DNA from 3 places in the Streptomyces sp. NPDC055632 genome. Region 1 is predicted to be linked to each of the others. Evidence: predicted binding sites of a transcription regulator. Region 1 holds the regulator's gene; each other region holds the start of a gene.
What was found. Region 1 encodes HrcA, which represses chaperone genes, less so after heat shock. Its sites were predicted from a motif close to TTNGCACTCNGNNNNNCNGAGTGCNAA; they were not measured.

Region 1 (7,899 bases):
ACCCAGGAGGACGTGCAGTACCTGTGGCTGCCGCTCGCCCACGTCTTCGGCAAGGTCCTCACCTCCGGCCAGATCGAGGTCGGGCACGTCACCGCCGTCGACGGCCGCGTCGACAAGATCATCGAGAACCTGCCGGTGGTCCAGCCGACCTACATGGCGGCCGTGCCCCGCATCTTCGAGAAGGTCTACAACGGGGTCGCCGCCAAGGCCCGCGCCGCCGGCGGCGCCAAGTACAAGATCTTCCAGTGGGCCGCCGAGGTCGCCCGCGACTACGCGAAGACCACCCAGGACAACTTCCGCCGCACCGGCACTGCCTCCGCGCCCTTCGGCCTGGGCGTCAAGCACAAGGTCGCCGACGCCCTCGTCTACGGCAAGATCCGCGAGGCCTTCGGCGGCAACCTGCGCGCGTGCGTCTCCGGCTCCGCCGCCCTCGCCCCCGAGATCGGCTACTTCTTCGCCGGCGCGGGCATCCACGTCCTGGAGGGGTACGGCCTCACCGAGTCCTCCGCCGCCTCCTTCGTCAACCCGGGCGAGGCCTACCGCACCGGCACCGTCGGCAAGCCGCTCCCCGGCACCGAGGTCCGCATCGCCGACGACGGCGAGATCCTGCTGCGCGGCCCCGGCATCATGGAGGGCTACCACGGCCTGCCGGAGAAGACGGCCGAGGTCCTGGAGTCCGACGGCTGGTTCCACACCGGCGACATCGGCGAGCTGTCCGCCGACGGCTACCTGCGGATCACCGACCGCAAGAAGGACCTGATCAAGACGTCCGGCGGCAAGTACATCGCGCCGGCCGAGGTCGAGGGCCAGTTCAAGGCCGTCTGCCCGTTCGTCTCGAACATCCTGGTCCACGGCGCCGACCGGAACTTCTGCACCGCCCTGATCGCCCTCGACGAGCCCTCCCTCCTCGGCTGGGCCGCCGAGCACGGCCTCGCGGGCAAGTCGTACGCCGAGGTCGTCGCCGCCCCGCAGACCGAGAAGCTGGTCCAGGGCTACGTGGACCGCCTCAACGAGGGCCTCCAGCGCTGGCAGACGATCAAGAAGTTCCGCCTGCTGCCGCGCGACCTCGACATCGAGCACGGCGAGCTGACCCCGTCCCTGAAGCTCAAGCGCCCGGTCGTGGAGCGCGAGTACAAGCACCTCATCGAGGAGATGTACGCGGGCTCGCGCGAGTCCTGACCGGCGCCCCCGCACCGGGGGCGACCAGCACGGGAGCCGGTTGTCCACAGGCAGTCGGCCCACCCCGGGCAGTACGGGACAATGGGCTCATGCCTTCCGTACTGCCCGATGGTGAGACCGTTCCCGAGGACGGGGCACTGCCCCCGCACGCGCTGGAAGGGGCCGGGGAGCGCCCGCTCGGGTTCTACCTGCACGTGCCCTACTGCGCGACGCGCTGCGGGTACTGCGACTTCAACACCTACACGGCGAGCGAGCTGCGCGGCACGGGGGGCGTGCTCGCCTCCCGGGACAACTACGCCGAGCAGGTCGTCGAGGAGGTCCGGCTCGCCCGCAAGGTCCTCGGCGACGACCCCCGGCCGGTCCGGACCGTCTTCGTCGGCGGCGGCACGCCCACGCTGCTCGCCGCCGGAGACCTCGTGCGGATGCTGGGGGCGATCCGCGACGAGTTCGGGCTCGCGGACGACGCCGAGGTCACGACCGAGGCGAACCCGGAGTCGGTGGACCCGGCGTACCTGGCGGAGCTGCGCGAGGGCGGCTTCAACCGGATCTCCTTCGGCATGCAGAGCGCCCGGCAGCACGTCCTGAAGGTCCTCGACCGCACCCACACGCCCGGGCGCCCCGAGGCGTGCGTCGCCGAGGCGCGGGCCGCCGGGTTCGACCACGTCAACCTCGACCTGATCTACGGCACGCCCGGCGAGTCCGACGACGACTGGCGGGCCTCGCTCGACGCGGCGATCGGCGCCGGGCCCGACCACGTCAGCGCCTACGCCCTGATCGTCGAGGAGGGCACCCAGCTGGCCCGCCGCATCCGGCGCGGCGAGGTGCCGATGACCGACGACGACGTGCACGCCGACCGGTACCTGATCACCGAGGAGGTGCTGTCCGGGGCCGGCTTCGAGTGGTACGAGGTGTCCAACTGGGCCACCTCGGAGGCCGGGCGCTGCCTCCACAACGAGCTGTACTGGCGCGGCGCCGACTGGTGGGGCGCCGGACCGGGCGCGCACAGCCACGTGGGCGGGGTCCGCTGGTGGAACGTGAAGCACCCGGGCACGTACGCGGCGGCCCTCGCGGCCGGGAGGACGCCGGGCGCGGGCCGCGAGCTCCTCTCCGAGGAGGACCGGCGGGTGGAGCGGATCCTGCTGGAGCTGCGGCTCCGGGAGGGGGTCGAGCTGGCCCTGCTCAAGCCCGCGGGCCTGGCCGCCTCCCGCAAGGCCCTGGAGGACGGCCTCCTGGACCCCGGCCCGTACGGGGCGGGGCGGGCGGTCCTGACCCTGCGGGGACGGCTGCTCGCGGACGCGGTGGTGCGGGACCTGGTGGACTAGGGAGGCCCCCGGGGGCTACGGCGCCGTCACGAAGTCGATCAGCTCCTCGACCCGGCCCAGGAGCGCCGGCTCCAGGTCCTTGTACGACGTCACCCTCGACAGGATGTGCTGCCAGGCCGCGCCCGTGTTGTCCGGCCAGCCCAGGGCGCGGCAGACGCCCGTCTTCCAGTCCTGGCCGCGCGGGACCGTCGGCCAGGCCGGGATGCCGAGCGAGGACGGCTTCACCGCCTCCCAGACGTCGATGTACGGGTGGCCGACGACCAGGACGTCCGGGGAGGTCACCTGGGCCGCGATCCGGGACTCCTTCGAGCCCGGGACCAGGTGGTCCACCAGGACGCCGAGGCGCGCGTCGGGCGCCGGGCCGAACTCCGCGACGATCGCCGGCAGGTCGTCGACGCCCTCCAGGTACTCCACGACCACGCCCTCGATCCGCAGGTCGTCGCCCCAGACCCGCTCGACCAGCTCCGCGTCATGGCGGCCCTCGACGTAGATCCGGCCCGCCCGCGCCACGCGCGCGCGTGCGCCCGGCACCGCGACCGAGCCGGAGGCCGTACGAGTCGGGCGCACCGGGGCGGCGGGGGAGGGGCGGACCAGGGTCACGGCCTTCCCCTCCAGGAGGAAGCCGCGCGGTTCCAGCGGGAAGACCCGGTGCTTCCCGAAGCGGTCCTCCAGGGTCACCGTGCCCGCCTCGCAGCGGATCACCGCCCCGCAGAAGCCCGTCGCCACCTCCTCCACGACGAGATCGCGGTCGGCCGGGACCTCAGGAACGGGCGCCGACTTCTTCCAGGGGGGTGTCAGATCCGGGTTGTAGCTGCGCATGGGCTCAATCCTGTCCGGGGCGTGGCGTCGGGACACTGCCGGGGTCCGGGGGTCGTCCCCCGGGAGATGCGGCCAGGGGGGCGTCAAGTCCGGGTCGTAGCCGCGCATTCGGGCGACGTTATGCGACGGAGAAGCGCGTCGCCAGTTCCTCGCGCTGGCGTCGTACGAACGCGGCGTCCACCACCGCCCCGTGCCCCGGCACGTACACCGCGTCCCCGCCGCCGAGCGACAGGAGCCGGTCCAGGGCGTCCGGCCAGCGGGACGGGATCGCGTCCGGGCCCGCCTGCGGCTCGCCCGACTCCTCCACCAGGTCCCCGCAGAAGACCACCTCCGGCGGACCGGGCACCAGGAGCGCCAGGTCGTGGCCCGTGTGCCCGGGGCCGACGTTCGCCAGGAGCACCTGCCGGCCGCCCAGGTCGAGCGTCCACTCGCCGGAGACCACGTGCCGCGGGGCCACGAGGACGTCCGCCGCCTCCGCGGCCGCCGCCGGGTCGAGACCGTGCTTCACCCCGTCCGTGCGCAGCTCCTCCCGGTCCCGCTCCCGGGCGAGCAGCTCCTCCGTGCCGACCGCGCCGAAGACCTCCGCGCCCGCGAAGGCCGCCGTGCCGAACACGTGGTCGAAGTGCGGATGGCTCAGTGCGATGTGCGTCACCCTCCGGCCGCCCGTGAGTTCCGCCACCTCCGCCCGCAGCTCCGCGCCCTCCGCGAGGGACGACCCCGTGTCGTACAGCAGCACCGCCCGTTCGCCCACGACGAGCCCCACCGTGGCGTCCCAGACGGGCAGCCGGCGCCGGCCCACCCCGTCCGCGAGCCGTTCCCATCCCCGTGCTTCCCAGTCGACGTCCATGCACCGACGCTAACCGGTGGGGCGTCGCCTCCTTGCCAGGAGCGATGTGTGCCGCCGTACACTGGCCCGGGATCGTTGGCACTCGGACAGGGCGAGTGCCAAAAGCGGAGCAACCGGATCGACCGACGACAGCTGGAGGTGCGCACGATGCTCAGCGAACGCAGACTCGAAGTGCTGCGCGCCATCGTCCAGGACTATGTCGGGACGGAGGAGCCCGTCGGCTCCAAGGCGCTCACGGAGCGCCACAAGCTCGGCGTGTCGCCCGCCACCGTGCGCAACGACATGGCCGTGCTCGAGGACGAGGGCTACATCGCCCAGCCGCACACCAGCGCCGGCCGCATTCCGACGGACAAGGGCTACCGCCTGTTCGTCGACCGGCTCGCGGGGGTCAAGCCGCTGTCGACGCCCGAGCGGCGGGCCATCCACAACTTCCTCGACGGCGCGGTCGACCTGGACGACGTCGTCGGCCGCACAGTCCGGCTGCTCGCGCAGCTCACCCGGCAGGTCGCCGTCGTCCAGTACCCCTCGCTGACCCGTTCGACCGTCCGGCACGTGGAACTGCTCTCGCTGGCCCCGGCCCGCCTGATGCTCGTCCTCATCACGGACACCGGCCGGGTCGAGCAGCGGGTCGTGGACTGCCCCGCGCCCTTCGGCGAGACCTCCCTCGCCGACCTGCGGGCCCGGCTCAACAGCCGGGTCGTCGGCCGCCGGTTCGCCGACGTGCCGCAGCTGGTGCAGGACCTCCCCGAGTCCTTCGAGGAGGCCGAGGACCGCGCCACGGTCTCGACCGTGCTCGCGACCCTCCTCGAAACCCTCGTGGAGGAGCACGAGGAGCGGCTGATGATCGGCGGCACCGCCAACCTCACCCGCTTCGGACACGACTTCCCCCTGATGATCAGGCCCGTCCTGGAGGCTCTGGAGGAGCAGGTCGTCCTCCTCAAGCTGCTCGGCGAGGCCAAGGAATCGGGCATGACCGTACGGATCGGGCACGAGAACGCCCACGAGGGGCTGAGCTCCACGTCCGTCGTCTCGGTCGGCTACGGTTCGGGCGGCGAGGCAGTCGCCAAACTCGGCGTGGTCGGACCGACCCGCATGGACTACCCCGGAACGATGGGAGCGGTACGCGCAGTGGCACGTTACGTCGGACAGATCCTGGCGGAGTCGTAAGTGGCCACGGACTACTACGCCGTACTCGGCGTGCGCCGCGACGCTTCCCAGGACGAGATCAAGAAGGCGTTCCGGAGGCTCGCGCGCGAGCTGCACCCGGACGTCAATCCCGATCCGAAGACGCAGGAACGCTTCAAGGAGATCAACGCCGCCTACGAGGTCCTCTCGGACCCGCAGAAGAAGCAGGTATACGACCTCGGCGGCGACCCGCTCTCGGCCTCCGGCGGAGGCGGCGCGGGCGGCTTCGGCGCGGGCGGCTTCGGCAACTTCTCCGACATCATGGACGCCTTCTTCGGCACGGCCTCGCAGCGCGGCCCGCGCTCGCGCACCCGCCGGGGCCAGGACGCCATGATCCGCCTGGAGATCGACCTCAACGAGGCGGCCTTCGGCACCACCAAGGACATCCAGGTCGACACGGCGGTCGTCTGCACGACCTGCTCCGGCGAGGGCGCCGCGCCCGGCACCTCCGCGCAGACCTGTGACATGTGCCGTGGCCGGGGCGAGGTCTCCCAGGTCACCCGGTCCTTCCTGGGCCAGGTCATGACCTCCCGGCCCTGCCCGCAGTGCCAGGGCTTCGGCACCGTCGTCCCGACCCCGTGCCCCGAGTGCGCGGGCGACGGCCGGGTCCGCTCCCGCCGCACCCTCACGGTCAAGATCCCGGCCGGCGTCGACAACGGCACCCGCATCCAGCTCGCGGGCGAGGGCGAGGTCGGCCCCGGCGGCGGCCCCGCCGGCGACCTGTACGTCGAGATCCACGAGACCCCGCACGAGACGTTCCAGCGGCGCGGCGACGACCTGCACTGCACGGTCACCCTCCCGATGACGGCGGCCGCGCTCGGCACCAAGGTGCAGTTGCAGACCCTCGACGGCATCGAGGAGATCGACGTCCGCCCGGGCACCCAGTCCGGCCAGTCGATCCCGCTGCACGGCCGTGGCGTCACCCACCTGCGCGGCAACGGCCGGGGCGACCTGATCGTGCACGTCGAGGTCCAGACCCCGGGCAAGCTCGACGCCGAGCAGGAGCGCCTCCTGCGCGAGCTCGCCAAGCTGCGCGGCGAGGAACGGCCGACCGGCCAGTTCCAGCCCGGTCAGCAGGGGCTGTTCTCGCGCTTGAAGGACGCGTTCAACGGGCGGTAGGCGCTCTGCCGGGGGTCCGGGGGTCGCCCCCCCCGGGGCAGCACAGTCAGCCCGGTCAGCAGGGGCTGTTCTCGCGGCTGAAGGACGCGTTCAACGGGCGGTAGGCCCGGCCTGCCACATACAGCCCTGAACATGGGGAGGGGCGGTGTCCATCTATGGATACCGCCCCTTTCCATGTCGCTCCCCGCGGCATGACACGATGCCCATATGTCCACCACCGCACTGAACGATCTCTCTCGGTTCCCGATCGTGCAGGCCCCCATGGCGGGTGGCGCCTCCTGCCCCGAACTCGTCGGAGCCGTCTGCGAGGCCGGCGCGCTCGGCTTCCTGGCCGGCGGCTACAAGACGGCCGGCGGCCTCTACCAGGAGATCAAGCAGGTACGCGGGCTCACCGGGCGCCCCTTCGGCGTCAACCTCTTCATGCCGCAGACCGGACGGCCCGCCGACCCCGCCGCCGTCGAGGTCTACCGCCACCAGCTCGCCGGAGAGGCCGACTGGTACCGGACCCCGCTCGGCGAGGCCGACGACTCCCGCGACGACGCCTACGACGCCAAGCTGGCCATCCTCCTGGAGGACCCGGTCCCCGTCGTCTCCTTCACCTTCGGCTGTCCCGCGCCCGACGTCCTCGCCTCCTTCGCCCGCGTCCGCACGTACACGATCGTCACCGTCACCTCCGCCGAGGAGGCCCTCGCCGCCGAGCGCGCCGGGGCCGACGCCGTCTGCGTCCAGGGCGTGGAGGCGGGCGGGCACCAGGGGACGCACCGCGACGACCCGGACGAGGACGGCACGCCCGGCACCGGCCTCCTCACCCTCGTCACCCAGGTCCGCGAGAGCACCGGCCTCCCGCTCGTCGCCGCCGGCGGGATCATGCGCGGCGCCCAGATCGCCGCCGTCCTCGCCGCCGGGGCCGGCGCCGCCCAGCTCGGCACCGCCTTCCTCGGCTGCCCCGAGTCGGGCGCGCACCCGCTGCACAAGCGGGCCCTGACCGACCCGCTGTTCACCCGGACCGCCCTCACCCGGGCCTTCTCCGGGCGCCCGGCGCGCGGCCTCGTCAACCGCTTCATGCGCGAGCACGGCCCGTACGCCCCCGCCGCCTACCCCGAGGTCCACCACCTCACCGCCCCGCTGCGCAAGGCCGCCGCCACCGCCGGCGACGCCCAGGGCATGGCCCTCTGGGCCGGCCAGGGCCACCGCCTCGCCCGCGAACTTCCCGCCGGGCAGCTGGTCGGGGTCCTCGCCGCCGAACTCGACACCGCCCTCTCGGAACAGGACCCCAGGAGCACTTCGTGACCGCACCCGTCTTCGTCGTCGACGCCGTCCCCGGCGCCGGGAGCTTCCTCCTGGACGGCCCCGAGGGGCGGCACGCCGTCTCCGTGAAGCGGCTGCGGGAGGGCGAGGAGCTCGTCCTCGTCGACGGCCGGGGCCGCT
Region 2 (7,899 bases), on a different contig from region 1:
GCGTGGGTCCGGTTCAGTTCGTCGACCGCCACCACGACGGCGACACGGACAGGGACCAGACGTCGCCGGCCCGGGTGCCGGGTGTGTCCGGGTCGGGCTCGCCGTATCCGTAGGGGCCGGGGTCGGCGACGACGAAGATCCTCGCTCCCGTCTCCGCCACCCGGTACCGGCGGATGTCCGTCGTCGTCGCGTCGTCGTCAGGCTCGATCGAGCAGCCCAGACCGGTGACGGCGGCGCTCAGCTCGTCGAACTCCACCCGGGGGGCGAAGGGTCCGTACGCGTTCCGGAGCGGCGGCGGCACCACGGAGGCGTCGCCCGTCGTCAGACGGTGCACCTGCACGCTGATGCCGAAACACGACCAGACGCCGTCGCCCTCCTCGAACGAGAGCTCCACCAGCCCGTAGTCCCGGCGCATGAGTCCGTGCGAGGCGTCGTCGAGGTGGTCGGGCCCCAGCGCCGCCTCCCACGTCGCGGGCGGGGCGGTGACACCGGCGCCCAGGACGTCGCCGCGGGTGGCGACGTGGGCGTAGAAATCGAGATCGGGCATCCCTTGATTCTCCATGCCGTCGATCAGGGGCGGCGGTGGGGCGTCGGGGTCTGTGGGGGCGTCGGGGTCCTTGGGGGCTTCGGCTCTTCGCCGGGGGTCCCGTCGCGTGCCGGGCCCTACGAGGGGTTCCCGAGGGCCTCCAGCTGGTTCAGGAACCAGCGCTGCGGGGGCAGGGCCGTCGCCGCCGTCGCCAGGCGCTTCGTGCGGTCGGCGCGTTCGGGGTGGGGCATCGTGAGGGCGGTGTGGAGGGCCTCGGCGGTCTCCGAGACGTCGTACGGGTTCACCGTGAGGGCGTCCTCGCGCAGCTCCTCGTACGCGCCCGCCTCCCGGGAGAGGACCAGCGCGCAGCCCTCCTCCGAGACCACCGGTATCTCCTTGGCCACCAGGTTCATGCCGTCGCGGACCGGGTTCACCAGGGCCACGTCCGCGAGGCGGTAGGCCGCCAGGGAGCGGGTGAAGTCGTCCTTCACCGAGACCAGGACCGGCGTCCAGTCCTCCGTGCCGAACTCGGCGTTGATCTCCTCCGCCAGGGCCGCCACCGAGGACGTGTACGAGCGGTAGACCTCCAGGTCCTGCCGGGAGGGGTACGCCGACGCCAGGTGCACCACCCGGCCCCGCCACTCCGGGCGGGTGGTCAGGAGCTCGCGGTAGGCCAGCAGGCCGCGCAGGATGTTCTTCGACAGCTCGGTGCGGTCCACCCGGACGATGGTCTTCCGGTCGCCGACCTCGGCCCGCAGCTCCGCCAGCCGCTCGTCCACCGCCGGCCGGTACGCGAGCGCCCGCAGCTCCTCGGCGTCGACGCCCAGCGGGTACACCGCGACGCGCGTCCCGGTGCCCTTCGTGTCCGCGCCGGCCGCGAAGGCCTCGGCCCAGGCCGACGTGTGGAAGCCCAGCTCGTCCGCGCCGAGCATGCCCCACAGCAGCTCCTCGCGGATGTCGTCCGGCAGCATCCGCAGGTACGCGGGGGACGCCCACGGGGTGTGGGTGAAGTGCGCGATCCGCAGGTCCGGGCGGAGCTCCCGGAGCTGCCCGGGGACCAGGGCCAGGTGGTAGTCCTGCACCAGGACCGCCGCCCCCTCGTCCGCCGCCCCGGCCAGCGCCTCCGCGAAGGCGCGGTTGTAGGCGCGGTACGACTCCCAAAGGCGCCGGAACTCCGCGTCGTACACGGGCTCGCGCGGGATGTCGTACAGGTGGTGGTGCAGGAACCACAGCACCGAGTTCGCGATGCCGTTGTACGCGTCCGCGTACACGTCCGGATCGATGTCCAGCATCCGCACGCCGGGCTCCCCGACCCCGCGCCGGACCGCCTCCCGGTCGCCCTCGCCGAGGGCCGCGCACACCCACACGCTGTCCTGCGAGGAGACGGCGCTCAGGCCGGAGACCAGGCCGCCGCCGCCCCTGCGGGCGTCGAGCGAGCCGTCCTCGCCCAGTACGTACGAGACGGGTCCCCGGTTGGATGCCACGAGCACAGTAGCCATGTGGCGAACCTAGCCCGTCCCGTAAACGCTCAAACGTACGTATACAAGACGGGGGGATCCGGCCACCCAGGGTTACGGGGGAGCGGCGGCGGCCTCGCGGGGCCAGGAGTTCAGAGGTCGGGGCGGTCGCGCAGGGCCGCCCTCGCCACCAGGCCCGTCGCCGCAAGGGCCGTCACCAGGCCGCCGAGCAGCCAGAGGCGTTCCTCGTTCCCCCGGGGGTGGGGCGGGGTGGTCGCCTTCCCCGGCGCGCCCGGCGCCGGGGACGCGTGGACCGGCGGCGGCGGGGCCGCGCCCGCCGTCGCGGGCGCCCACGCCACCGCCGTCAGGACCGCCACCGCCAGCGCCCTGCCCGCACGTCGTCCGAAGCCCATGGAATCCATGGGAAGTGAATGTATGTAAAACGGATCATAAGGTCGCGTTACGCCACGCGGCGCCGCGCGTACTCCGCGATCTCCGCCATCGGCGGCCGCTCCTCCGTGTCCACCGCGTACGTCCGCGGCTCGAAGCCCCGCTCGCCCCGCTCGAACTGGGTCAGCCACGGCCGCACCATGTGCCCCCGCGATAGCCTCAGCTGCGCCGTCCGGTAGATCGCCGCCGCCATCCGGCCGAGCGCGTGCCCGTCCTGGTGCCGGTGCTTGCGGACGCCCACGTCCACCTGCGCGAGCCCGTCCAGGCCCACCGTGTGCAGCGCGTCCACGAGCAGCCCCAGCTCCACTCCGTAACCGACCGGGAAGGGCAGCCGCTCCAGGAGCGAGCGGCGGGCCGCGTACTCGCCGCCGAGCGGCTGCACGAAGCCGGCCAGCCGCGGCCAGTGCAGATTGAGCAGCGGGCGCGCCACCAGCTCCGTCACCCGGCCGCCCTGACCAGGAGTGCCGTCCAGCGGGCGGTCGTACATCGCCTTGACGAGGTCCACGTCCGGGTCGGTCAGGAGCGGGCCCACGATCCCCGTCACGAAGTCCGCGGAGAAGTCCCGCAGATCCGCGTCCACGAAGCACACGACGTCCCCGCTCGTCACCATCAGTGACCGCCACAGGACCTCGCCCTTGCCGGGCACGGCCGGTATCCGGGGGAGTACGTCGTCGCGCGCCACCACCCGCGCCCCGGCCGCCGCCGCGACCTCCGCCGTGCGGTCCGTGGAGCCCGAGTCGAGGACCACCAGCTCGTCGACGAGCGGCACCGCCTCCGACATCAGCTCGCGCCGGATCACGCCCACGATGTCCCCGACGGTCGCCTCCTCGTTCAGCGCCGGCAGCACCACGCTGACCGTCGTCGCACGCTTGGCGGCGAGGATCCGCTCCAGCGGCCGGTCCGCCACGGACCAGGACCGCCGGGACAGCCAGCGCTCCACCTCTTCCAGCACGTGATCTCCATCTCGCGGTTCGGACGGGCCGTCCAAGCGCCCGGGCCTTCGGTTACAGTCTTGAACAACGCAGCGACCCCGCGCACATCGGGGTGGCGTACGCGTCGGAGCGCAGGAACGAAAGTCCCGGCCCTCCCCACAATCGAATACCGCTCATCCAGAGGGGCAGAGGGAAACGGCCCGTTGAAGCCCCGGCAACCCTCCAGTCGGTCACTCGTCATCCAGCGAGGTCCCCGGCTAGGGAAGGTGCCAAATCCGTCTCATGGCGAAAAATTCGTCATGGGAAAGATGAGGAGAAAGGGCCTCGCCTCCATGGCTGTACAGACCGTCGCACCCGCCATCACCGTCGACCTCGGTCCCGCGTCCGGGCTCTCCTGTCGCGAATGCGGTGAAGTCTTCGCACTCGGCCCGATCTTCGCCTGCGAACTCTGTTTCGGACCGCTCGAAGTCGCGTACGACCTCCCCGCCGGCGACCCCGAGGAGCTGCGGAAGCGCATCGAGGCCGGCCCCGCCAGCATCTGGCGCTACGCCCCCCTCCTGCCCGTCCCCGCCGACGTCGCCGAGAAGCCGAACCTGAACCCCGGCTGGACCCCGCTCGTCAAGGCCGACAACCTCGCCCGCGAGATCGGCGTCGCCCCCGGGAAGCTCTTCGTCAAGGACGACTCCGGGAACCCGACCCACTCCTTCAAGGACCGGGTCGTCGCCCAGGCCATCGAGGCCGCCCGCGCCTTCGGCTTCACCACCCTCTCCTGCTCCTCCACCGGCAACCTGGCCGGCGCCGTCGGCGCCGCCGCCGCCCGCGCCGGCTTCCGCTCCTGCGTGTTCATCCCGCACGACCTGGAGCAGGGCAAGGTCGTCATGGCCGGCGTCTACGGCGGTGACCTCGTCGCCATCGAGGGCAACTACGACGACGTCAACCGCTTCTGCTCGGAGCTCATCGGCGACCCGCTCGGCGAGGGCTGGGGCTTCGTGAACGTCAACCTGCGCCCGTACTACGGCGAGGGCTCCAAGACGCTCGCGTACGAGATCTGCGAGCAGCTCGGCTGGGTCATCCCGGACCAGCTCGTCATCCCGATCGCCTCCGGCTCCCAGCTCACCAAGATCGACAAGGGCCTCCAGGAGCTCGTCAAGCTGGGCCTCGTCGAGGACAAGCCGTACAAGATCTTCGGCGCCCAGGCCGAGGGCTGCTCCCCGGTGTCCGCCGCCTTCAAGGCCGGGCACGACGTCGTACGGCCCCAGAAGCCGAACACGATCGCCAAGTCGCTCGCCATCGGCAACCCGGCCGACGGCCCGTACGTCCTCGACATCGCCCGCCGCACCGGCGGCGCCGTGGAGGACGTGAACGACGAGCAGGTCGTGGACGCGATCAAGCTGCTCGCGCGCACCGAGGGGATCTTCGCCGAGACCGCGGGCGGCGTGACCGTCGGCGTCACGCGCAAGCTGGTGGAGAACGGCCTCATCGACCCGGAGCTCACCACCGTCGTCCTCAACACCGGCGACGGGCTCAAGACCCTGGACGCGGTGGCCGACACCTCTCAGGCGACCGCCACCATCCGACCGAGCCTGGACGCGTTCCGCGACGCGGGACTGGCCCGCTGATCCCCTCAGCCGTCCGCTGACTCCTTCAGCGCCCGCTGACTCCCTCAGCGCCCGCCGGTCCCCTCAGGTCCCGGTCCTCGGTTCCCCGAAAGGTTACGTAAGTCATGGCCGTGAACGTCCGCATCCCCACCATCCTCCGCACCTACACCGGCGGGCAGTCTGAGGTCCAGGCCGAGGGCGCGACCCTCGCCGAGGTCATCGCGGACCTGGAGAAGAACCACACGGGCATCGCCGCCCGCGTCCTGGACGACCAGGGCAAGCTGCGCCGCTTCGTGAACGTCTACGTGAACGACGACGACGTGCGCTTCGAGCAGGGCCTGGAGACGGCCACCCCGGCCGGTTCGGGCGTCTCGATCATCCCGGCGGTCGCCGGCGGCTGCTGAGCCGAGGGGGGAGCACCGCTCTTCCTGTCCCGTTTTATTGAATTGCCCCTTCCGCGTCCATAAGCGGAAGGGGCAATTCTGCATGGTTGAGCGCGGTAGAGTTGGGGAAGTCCCCGCCGCTGCTCATGCCGGGCGCATATGAGAACGCGCCTCGACCTGACAAGAAGCAGCCAAACTGTGTGCGCGTTGTGCACCTTCTGCGCGCTTTGCCGGGCCCGACTTGCCCCGCGATTCAAGGGAACCTCCCCAATTCTCCTTTCCGCGCTGCCCAGAATTGCCATCCGAATGGCCTGTTGCAGAGGGCAGTTGGACAGATACATTCAGCCGCGGTCGACGCGTTCCGGCGCAGGGTCTGACCCGGGGTTCGTGAAGTGCGGCCCCGCGCAAGGGCCAGTAATAGGGGAGTTAGGCATGGCTCAGGGCACCGTCAAGTGGTTCAACGCGGAGAAGGGCTACGGCTTCATCGCGGTCGACGGTGGTGCGGATGTTTTCGTCCACTACAGCGCGATCCAGATGGATGGCTACCGCAGCCTCGAAGAGGGACAGCGAGTCGAGTTCGAGATCTCGCAGGGCCAGAAGGGTCCGCAGGCGGACATGGTCAAGCTCGCCGTCTGAGCGCGGCGCGATCGGCCACCGACGCAACGCCGTCGAGGGGCCCGCATCCCTGAGGGGACGCGGGCCCCTCGCGCGTTCGCCGGGCGCCGGGGCCTCGTCGGTCGCCGCTCCCGGGCGCCCCTCCCGCCCCCCGGAGCCCAGTGCCCCCTTCCCGAAACCCGAGAGTCGCTTGCACTCTCCTAGGTCGAGTGCTAATCATTGGCGTTAGCACTCGGCAGGTGAGAGTGCTACGAGGATCGGGCAGACGAGGCCGCCGGCCGGGTGGGGCAAGGAACCACACGGACACGCGGAGGCCGTCCGTCGCGGGCGTCGGCGCGGTCCTGGAGCGTTATCCACCCCATGTCCGGGAGGACCACTTCACATGGCCAAGATCATCGCGTTCGACGAGGAGGCCCGGCGCGGTCTCGAGCGCGGCATGAACCAGCTCGCTGACGCCGTCAAGGTCACCCTCGGCCCCAAGGGCCGCAACGTCGTCCTCGAGAAGAAGTGGGGCGCCCCCACGATCACCAACGATGGTGTCTCCATCGCCAAGGAGATCGAGCTCGAGGACCCGTACGAGAAGATCGGCGCCGAGCTGGTCAAGGAAGTCGCCAAGAAGACGGACGACGTCGCCGGCGACGGCACGACCACCGCCACCGTCCTCGCCCAGGCGCTCGTCCGCGAGGGCCTCCGCAACGTCGCCGCCGGTGCCAACCCGATGGCCCTCAAGCGCGGCATCGAGAAGGCCGTCGAGGCCGTCTCCGGCGCCCTGCTCGAGCAGGCGAAGGATGTCGAGACCAAGGAGCAGATCGCCTCCACGGCCTCCATCTCCGCCGCCGACACCCAGATCGGCGAGCTCATCGCCGAGGCGATGGACAAGGTCGGCAAGGAAGGCGTCATCACCGTCGAGGAGTCCCAGACCTTCGGTCTGGAGCTGGAGCTCACCGAGGGCATGCGCTTCGACAAGGGCTACATCTCGGCGTACTTCGCCACCGACATGGAGCGCATGGAGGCGTCGCTCGACGACCCCTACCTCCTGATCGTCAACTCCAAGATCTCCTCCGTGAAGGACCTCCTCCCGCTCCTGGAGAAGGTCATGCAGTCGGGCAAGCCGCTGCTGATCATCGCCGAGGACGTCGAGGGCGAGGCCCTGTCGACCCTGGTCGTCAACAAGATCCGCGGCACCTTCAAGTCCGTCGCGGTCAAGGCCCCGGGCTTCGGCGACCGCCGCAAGGCCATGCTGAACGACATCGCCATCCTCACCGGCGGCACGGTCATCTCCGAGGAGGTCGGCCTCAAGCTGGAGAACGCGGGCCTCGACCTGCTCGGCCGCGCCCGCAAGGTCGTCATCACCAAGGACGAGACCACCATCGTCGACGGTGCCGGTGACAGCGAGCAGGTCGCCGGTCGCGTGAACCAGATCCGTGCCGAGATCGAGAACAGCGACTCGGACTACGACCGCGAGAAGCTCCAGGAGCGCCTGGCGAAGCTGGCCGGCGGCGTGGCCGTCATCAAGGCCGGTGCCGCGACCGAGGTCGAGCTCAAGGAGCGCAAGCACCGCATCGAGGACGCCGTCCGCAACGCGAAGGCGGCCGTCGAGGAGGGCATCGTCGCCGGTGGCGGCGTGGCCCTGCTCCAGGCGTCGACCGTCTTCGAGAAGCTGGAGGCCGACCTCTCCGGCGACGAGGCCACCGGTGCCGCGATCGTGAAGCTGGCCCTGGAGGCCCCGCTGAAGCAGATCGCCGTCAACGCCGGCCTCGAGGGCGGCGTCGTGGCGGAGAAGGTCCGCAACCTGCCCGTCGGCCACGGCCTGAACGCCGCGACCAACGAGTACGTCGACCTCATCGCCGAGGGCATCATCGACCCGGCGAAGGTCACGCGCTCCGCGCTGCAGAACGCCGCGTCGATCGCCGCGCTGTTCCTCACCACCGAGGCCGT
Region 3 (7,899 bases), on a different contig from region 1:
AAGCTCCACCCCGGCGACATCGTCCTCGCCCACTTCCGCGGCCCGTCCGAGCTCAAGGGCCGCACGATGACCGAGATGACGGCCACGATGCTCCGCCGCATCCAGGAGCAGGGCTTCACGGTGGCCCGGCTGGAGGACTACGTCTGAGGGCGAGGGCCCCTCGGGCGGCACCCCTAGAGTGTTGGGCATGTCCATGCGCGCCCCGCTGCCCCCGCCGCCTCCGCCCGCCGAGATCCGGAGCTGGCCCGACCGGGACGCGCGGATCGCCGACCGGGCGCGGGCGCTGGGCGAGTTGGGGCGGCGGCTGCTCGGCCCCGGGCGGCTCGCGATGTTCCTGGTGGCGTTCGGGCTGCTCCAGCTGGGATGGGGGCTGATCGGGGTGCTGCTCGTCTCGCTCGGCGATCCCCTCGACGTGATCAGCGTGTTCATCGTGCTCTTCGCGGCGGGGCTCGGCATCGGGGTGCTGGCCCCCGGGGTGTGGCTGACCGTGCGCGGGCTGCGGCGCGACCGGATCCTCCGGGAACGCCTCGTCCAGTGGGCGGCCCTCGACCGGCACGGCCCGACCGACGCCCGGCTGCGCGCCCCCGCCCTGAGCGCCTGCTGGCTGGTGCTGTCCTTCGTGATGTGCGCGGCCGGGCTCTGGGCGGGCTTCGCCGTCCCGGCGGGCACCACCCGGGACAACGGCGGCTACGGCCTCGTCGCCTACGGCATGGGCGTCGCCCTGATCCTCTGGACCACGGGCCTCACCGGCCTGCTGAAGGCCGTCGGCCACTACCGGTTCGCGGTGCGGCTCACCGCTCCCCGGCCGGCCGGGCGGGACGGCCGATCAGCATCGTCGGAGCACCCGCGACCCGAGTGAGCAGCACCGTCGCCGCGTTCGGGCCCTTCGGCTTCACCTTGCGCCGGATCTCCTCCGGTTCGACCGCCGAGCCCCGCTTCTTCACGGTCAGGGTGCCGACCTCCCGCTCCCGCAGCAGCGCCTTCAACCTCTTCAGGTTGAAGGGGAGTTCGTCGGTGATCTCGTACGCGGCGGCGTACGGGGTGGGGGCCAGGACGTCCGAGGTCACGTACGCGATCGTCTCGTCGATCAGACCGCCGTCCAGCTCCTCGGCCGCCTCCGCCACCAGGTGCGCGCGGATCACCGCGCCGTCCGGCTCGTACAGATAGCGTCCGACCGGCCGGACCGCCGGGTCGGGCAGTCCGCGCCCGGCGAGGGTCGCGCCGGAGGGCAGCAGCGTGGCCCGGCGCGCGCCCGGCTCCGTACCGAACCACAGCACGGCCTCCTTCACGTCCCCGCCGTCCGAGATCCACTCGGCCTCGGCCTCCGCCGGAACGGCCTCGTGCGGAATGCCCGGCGCCACCTTCAGGGCCGCGTGCGGGGCCTTCCGGGCCGCCTCGGCCGCCCAGGACAGCGGCGGCGAGTACGCCTCCGGGTCGAAGATCCTGCCCCGGCCGCCACGCCGCGCCGGGTCCACGAACACCGCGTCGTACGGGCTCGTGTCGATCTCCGTCACGTCCGCGCACCGCACCTCGATCAGGCCGGACAGGCCGAGCGCCTCGGCGTTGGCGCGGACCGCCTCGGCGGTCAGCGGGTCGCGGTCGACGGCGAGGACGGAGATCCCGGCGCGGGCCAGGGCGATCGCGTCGCCGCCGATCCCGGAGCACAGGTCCGCCACGCTGCCGACGCCCAGCGCCTTCATCCGGCCGGCCCGGTACGCGCCGACCGAGGCCCGGGTCGACTGCTCGACGCCGTTCGGCGTGAAGTACATCCGGTACGCGTCCTCCGCGCCGAACTTCGCCACCGCCCGCTGCCGCAGCCGCGCCTGGCCGAGCGCCGCCGTGACCAGCTCGGCGGGATGGTCGCGGCGCAGCCGGGAGGCGACCGCCAGCTCCCGGGCGGGGTCGTAGTCGCGCAGGGCGGCGAGGAGCGTCTGCCCCTCGGGGGCGAGCAGGGCGGCGAAGGAGGCGAGGTCGGTCACCCGTCCCATTCTGGCCCCTGTCCCGGTCCCCCGGTCCTGGCCCCTGTCCCGGCCCCCCGGTTCTGGGCCCTGTCCCGACCTCCGGGGAGCTGTGGGCCGGCCGGGGGACGGTGGGCCGGGTACGGCGGTGTCGCGGCCGGAAGGAGCCGCCGCGCTGACAGGATGCGGCGCCATGCAGCTTGTACGACAAAAGGAACAGAAGATGAGAAAAGGCGTGCACCGCTCCCGTCGGGCGTCCGGGGCGGCGCTCGTCGTCGCCGCCCTCGCCTCCGCCGCCGCGGCCTGCTCCGGCGCCGGCCCGGACCGCGCCGCACCGCCTTCCCCCGCCTCCGGCCAGCAGGCCCCGAAGCAGGGCGCCGCCGCGCCCGAACCGCAGGTCCGGAAGGCCGAGGAGCTGCGCGTCCGGAAGGCCGCCCGCGCGCTCGCCGCCAAGAAGTGGGGCCTCGCCAAGCCCCCGCTCGAAGCGCCGGCCCCGCCCGCCGTGAAGCCGAGGATCACCACCCGCAAGGGCTTCGAGACGAAGAGCGAGGGCATGCCGCCCGTCTTCACCACCGTGCCGACCAAGGAGAAGGTCGTCTTCCTGACGATCGACGACGGCTCGGAGAAGGACCCCGAGCTGCTGCGGATGATGGACGAGCTGAAGATCCCGTACAGCGCCTTCCTCAGCGACTACGTCGTCAGCGACGACTACGCCTACTTCTCCCGGATGCAGAAGTCGCAGAAGGGCGGGGTCGCCCTCCACAACCACACCCTGAACCACCGCTACCTGCCCGGACTCTCGTACAGCCGGCAGGAGCGCGAGATCTGCGGCATGCAGGACGTCATCGAGAAGAAGTACGGCAAGCGGCCCGAACTCTTCCGCCCGCCGTACGGCAACTACAACGACGACACCCTGCGCGCGGCCAAGTCCTGCGGCGTCAAGGCCGTCCCGCTGTGGGCCGCCGAGGCCTTCCCCGACCGCATGGAGTGGCGCGAGTGGGATCGGGACCTGCACCCCGGCGACATCGTCCTCACCCACTTCCGGGGCGAGGAGGACTGGAAGGGCAGCATGGCCGACATGGTCCGCCATGTGATGAACGTGATCACGGCCAAGGGCTACGCGGTCGCGAAGCTCGAGGACTACGTGTGAGACCCGGGAGGCGCGGGCGGCGGCGGGCCGCCGCCCTGGCCCTGGCCGGAACGCTGCTCGTCCTCCCGGCCCTCGCCGGCTGCGCCTCCTCGGCCGACCCGGTCGACTCGATCGAACGGCTCGGCCGGAGGGCTGCGGAGGGGGTGGGGTCCCGGGCGTCGGCGCCACCGGCGGAAAGGGCGACGGGGGAGCGGGAGCGGGTCGGACGGGGCACGGTGGAGGGAGGGCCGGCCGAACGGGAGCGGGTCGGACGGGCCACGGTGGAGGGAAGGCCGGTCGAACGGGCGGGCGTACGGACCGCGGACCGGGAAGGGAGACGCTGCCGGAAGGCCCCGGAACCCCGTACAACCGCGCCCCCGGTCACGCCACGGAGCGATGAATTGGCACTCCGCTTGACCGAGTGCTAATCGCGGTCATAGTCTCGGCTCTGGCACTCCCCACCGGAGAGTGCCAACACAGCGACGGGCAGGTCCGGCACCCGCGACGACGGATCCACCTGGTTCGCCACCTCAGACAGTCAACCCCGTGATCTCCGAAGGGGGAGGTCGGATCGTGACGACCACCAGCTCCAAGGTTGCCATCAAGCCGCTCGAGGACCGCATCGTGGTCCAGCCGCTCGACGCCGAGCAGACCACCGCCTCTGGCCTGGTCATCCCGGACACCGCCAAGGAGAAGCCCCAGGAGGGCGTCGTCCTGGCCGTGGGCCCGGGCCGCTTCGAGAACGGCGAGCGCCTGCCGCTCGACGTCAAGACCGGCGACGTCGTGCTCTACAGCAAGTACGGCGGCACCGAGGTGAAGTACAACGGCGAGGAGTACCTCGTCCTCTCGGCCCGCGACGTGCTCGCGATCGTCGAGAAGTAAGTCACCCCAGGCCAGAAGGCTTTGAGCTGCGCCCCGAGGCCCCATTCCTGGGCGCCCCGGGGCGCCGTTCGTTCCACCAGAATTCCGAGAGGGCTGAACCGCTCCCATGGCGAAGATCCTGAAGTTCGACGAGGACGCCCGTCGCGCCCTTGAGCGCGGCGTCAACAAGCTTGCCGACACGGTGAAGGTGACGATCGGCCCCAAGGGCCGCAACGTCGTCATCGACAAGAAGTTCGGCGCCCCCACCATCACCAACGACGGTGTCACGATCGCCCGCGAGGTCGAGATCGAGGACCCGTACGAGAACCTCGGCGCCCAGCTGGTGAAGGAGGTGGCGACCAAGACCAACGACATCGCGGGTGACGGCACCACCACCGCCACCGTGCTCGCCCAGGCCCTGGTCCGCGAGGGTCTGCGCAACGTCGCCGCCGGCGCCTCCCCGGCCGCCCTGAAGAAGGGCATCGACGCCGCCGTCAAGGCCGTGTCCGAGGAGCTCCTCGCCACCGCGCGCCCGATCGAGGACAAGTCCGACATCGCTGCCGTCGCCGCGCTCTCCGCGCAGGACCAGCAGGTCGGCGAGCTCATCGCCGAGGCGATGGACAAGGTCGGCAAGGACGGCGTCATCACCGTCGAGGAGTCCAACACCTTCGGCCTGGAGCTCGACTTCACCGAGGGCATGGCCTTCGACAAGGGCTACCTGTCCCCGTACATGGTGACCGACCAGGAGCGCATGGAGGCCGTCCTCGACGACCCGTACATCCTGATCAACCAGGGCAAGATCTCCTCGATCCAGGACCTGCTGCCCATCCTGGAGAAGGTCATCCAGGCCGGCGCCGGCAAGCCGCTCCTGATCATCGCCGAGGACGTCGAGGGCGAGGCCCTGTCGACCCTGGTCGTGAACAAGATCCGCGGCACCTTCAACGCCGTGGCCGTCAAGGCCCCCGGCTTCGGCGACCGCCGCAAGGCCATGCTCGGCGACATCGCCACCCTCACCGGTGCGACCGTCATCGCCGAGGAGGTCGGCCTCAAGCTCGACCAGGCCGGCCTGGACGTGCTCGGCACCGCCCGCCGCGTCACCATCACCAAGGACGACACCACCATCGTCGACGGTGGCGGCGACTCGTCCGAGGTGCAGGGCCGCGTCAACCAGATCAAGGCCGAGATCGAGTCCACGGACTCCGACTGGGACCGCGAGAAGCTCCAGGAGCGCCTCGCGAAGCTGGCCGGCGGCGTGTGCGTGATCAAGGTCGGCGCCGCCACCGAGGTGGAGCTGAAGGAGAAGAAGCACCGTCTGGAGGACGCCATCTCCGCGACCCGCGCCGCGGTCGAGGAGGGCATCGTCTCCGGTGGTGGCTCCGCGCTCGTCCACGCCGTCAAGGTCCTGGAGGGCAACCTCGACAAGACCGGCGACGAGGCCACGGGTGTCGCGGTCGTCCGCCGCGCCGCCGTCGAGCCGCTGCGCTGGATCGCCGAGAACGCCGGTCTCGAGGGCTACGTCATCACCTCGAAGGTGGCGGAGCTCGACAAGGGCCAGGGCTTCAACGCCGCGACCGGCGAGTACGGCGACCTGGTCAAGGCCGGCGTCATCGACCCGGTGAAGGTGACGCGCTCCGCCCTGGAGAACGCCGCCTCGATCGCCTCCCTCCTCCTCACCACCGAGACCCTCGTGGTGGAGAAGAAGGAAGAGGAGCCGGCGGACCACGGCCACGGCCACGGTCACGGCCACTCGCACTGAGGCCGGTAGCTGAGCACCGAGGCCCGGTGCCCCCGTCGCGGGGGCACCGGGCCTCGGCGTTTCTCCTCGCTCCTCGACCGCTCCTCGGCGTTCCCCCTACCCCTTACTCCTCCACCGCTCCGAGCCGCTCCATCAGCCCGAGCATGTCGTACTGCCACCAGTCCTCGACGACCTTGCCGTCCTCCCGGAACCGCTGGATCAGCGTCCCGGTCATCCGGACGTCGATGCCGGTGGGCTGGAGGCCCATGAAGTCGCCGGTGTGGGTGGCGTCGCAGGTCCAGCGGGTGCAGACGCGGTCGCCCTCGGCGATCTGGTCCTCGACGGCGAAGGTGAAGTCGAACCCCTGCCGCCACATCCCGATCCCGCGGCGGATCGCGTCCATGCCGAGGGAGTCCTGCACGTCGGAGGGGTCGTGGCTGTGGCACCCCTCGGCGATCACCTCGTCCAGCGGCGGAAGCTCCCCCGGCGTGCCGATCAGCTCCAGGAACCGGCGTGCGGCGGCCTTGTACATCTGCTCGTCCCGCACGACGTCCAGGTCCGTGAAGGTCGGCATCCCGTCGCAGAGCGCGACCATCTCGTGGAAGAGCCGGTCGGTCTCGGGGAGGTGGGAGTTCCGCATCGCCACGTCGTACGAGGGGAACTCGACGATCTCCATGAAGTGGGCCCCGTCGGACCGGTCCTTCCCGAGGATGCTGTGGGTGGCCGTCCGCTTCCCCTTGGTCTGCTCGGCCCACCGGTCCATGAGCCGGTTCATCTCGTCGAAGCGGCTCGTCCTGCAGTCGATGATCTGCATGAAGGTCATGACGCCTCCCGGGGCGGCAGGGACGTTTCCAGTCTAGGTTCGGTAAGCGCCGGGCGCCCTGGCAGCATGGGGGCCATGGAGCGGGGGATCGACGTCGACAACGAGGCGGGCGTCGTCGTCATAGGCGACGGCAACGATGTTGTGCTCGGCACGGGCGCGGCGGTCCGCTCGGCGTACCGGGAGCAGGTCCGCCGGATCGCCCCGCCGGAACTCGTCGGCCGGGAGGAGGAGCTGGCGGAACTGGCGGAGTTCTGCCGCACGGGGACCGGGTACCGGTGGTGGCGGGCGGACGCGTGGGCGGGCAAGACGGCGCTGATGGCCTCGTTCGCGCTCGCCCCGCCCCCGGGCGTGCGGATCGTCCCCTTCTTCGTCACGGCCCGGCTCGGCGCGCAGAACGACGTGGTCGCGTACGTGGACGTGGTCCTGGAGCAGCTCGCGGAACTGGCGGGCGAGGGCCTCCCGGCCCTGCTGACCGCCGCGACCCGCGAGGCCCATCTGCTGCGCCTGTACGCCTCCGCCGCCGAGGCCTGCGCGGCGCGCGGCGAGCGCCTGGTGCTCCTCGTGGACGGCCTGGACGAGGACCGGGGCGTGACGACGGGCCCGGACGCCCACTCGATCGCGGCGCTCCTGCCGTACGGCGCGCTCGACCTCCCGGTCGTCGTCTCCGGCCGCCTCAACCCGCCCCTCCCGCCGGACGTCCCCGGGAACCACCCGCTCAGGGACCCGTCGATCGTCCGCCTCCTGGAGTCCTCCCCGAAGGCCCGGGCGATCCGGTCGGAGGCGGAACGGGAACTGAAGCACTTCGTGGAGGGCGGCGGCCTCCCGTACGAACTCCTCGGACTGCTCACGGCGGCGGGCGGCGGCCTGACGGCGGACGACCTGGCGGAACTGACGGGCGAGATCCCGTACCGGGTGAGGGACGTCCTGCGGACGGGGCCGGGGAGGACGTTCGGGCTGCGGGGGGAGGCGTATCTGCTGGCGCACGAGGAGTTGGTCACCGGGGCGCGGGAGATGCTGGGCGCGCGTGAACTCGGCCGGTGGCGCGCGGGGTTGCACGACTGGGCGGAGTCCTGGAGCGAGCGGGGCTGGCCGGACGGGACGCCGGAGTACCTGCTGCACGGGTACGTGCCGATGCTCCGGGCCACCGGGGACGTGGACAGGGCGATCGCCTGCGCACTGGACGTCGTACGGCACGACCGGCTGCTCGTCGCGACCGGCGGGGACGGCGCCGCGCTGACCGAGGTCCGGGCGGCGGAGACGCTGGTGGCGGCCCGGGGCGACCGCCCGGACCTGGTGGCCACGCTGCTGCGGCTCGCGATCCGGCGGGACGGCCTCGAACTGCGCGGCGGACTCGTCCCGCCCGAGGTGGCGGCGGGATGGGCCGCCGTCGGAG

Region 2: groL (chaperonin GroEL) is a predicted target of HrcA. The motif match lies at 6,151-6,177, and genes of this name have one in related genera.
Region 3: groES (co-chaperone GroES) is a predicted target of HrcA. The motif match lies at 3,489-3,515, and genes of this name have one in related genera.

Annotation. Positions count from the first base shown of each region.
Region 1 is NZ_JBSHHY010000007.1:46,510-54,408, forward strand. Features, by position in the region: gene ACWGSR_RS12310 (AMP-dependent synthetase/ligase) at 1-1,179, shown strand, start outside; gene hemW (radical SAM family heme chaperone HemW) at 1,269-2,501, shown strand; gene ACWGSR_RS12320 (DUF3097 domain-containing protein) at 2,517-3,320, opposite strand; gene ACWGSR_RS12325 (MBL fold metallo-hydrolase) at 3,439-4,167, opposite strand; gene hrcA (heat-inducible transcriptional repressor HrcA) at 4,315-5,334, shown strand; gene dnaJ (molecular chaperone DnaJ) at 5,335-6,471, shown strand; gene ACWGSR_RS12340 (nitronate monooxygenase) at 6,679-7,761, shown strand; gene ACWGSR_RS12345 (16S rRNA (uracil(1498)-N(3))-methyltransferase) at 7,758-7,899, shown strand, end outside.
Region 2 is NZ_JBSHHY010000015.1:6,543-14,441, reverse strand. Features, by position in the region: gene ACWGSR_RS20065 (hypothetical protein) at 14-547, opposite strand; gene ACWGSR_RS20060 (alpha,alpha-trehalose-phosphate synthase (UDP-forming)) at 664-2,025, opposite strand; gene ACWGSR_RS20055 (hypothetical protein) at 2,136-2,405, opposite strand; gene ACWGSR_RS20050 (glucosyl-3-phosphoglycerate synthase) at 2,444-3,385, opposite strand; SAM riboswitch class I at 3,536-3,680, shown strand; gene thrC (threonine synthase) at 3,674-4,984, shown strand; gene ACWGSR_RS20040 (MoaD/ThiS family protein) at 5,089-5,367, shown strand; gene ACWGSR_RS20035 (cold-shock protein) at 5,779-5,982, shown strand; gene groL (chaperonin GroEL) at 6,344-7,899, shown strand, end outside.
Region 3 is NZ_JBSHHY010000003.1:91,803-99,701, forward strand. Features, by position in the region: gene ACWGSR_RS05690 (polysaccharide deacetylase family protein) at 1-147, shown strand, start outside; gene ACWGSR_RS05695 (hypothetical protein) at 188-859, shown strand; gene ACWGSR_RS05700 (THUMP-like domain-containing protein) at 792-1,988, opposite strand; gene ACWGSR_RS05705 (polysaccharide deacetylase family protein) at 2,182-3,108, shown strand; gene groES (co-chaperone GroES) at 3,661-3,969, shown strand; gene groL (chaperonin GroEL) at 4,076-5,704, shown strand; gene ACWGSR_RS05720 (ester cyclase) at 5,808-6,506, opposite strand; gene ACWGSR_RS05725 (hypothetical protein) at 6,582-7,899, shown strand, end outside.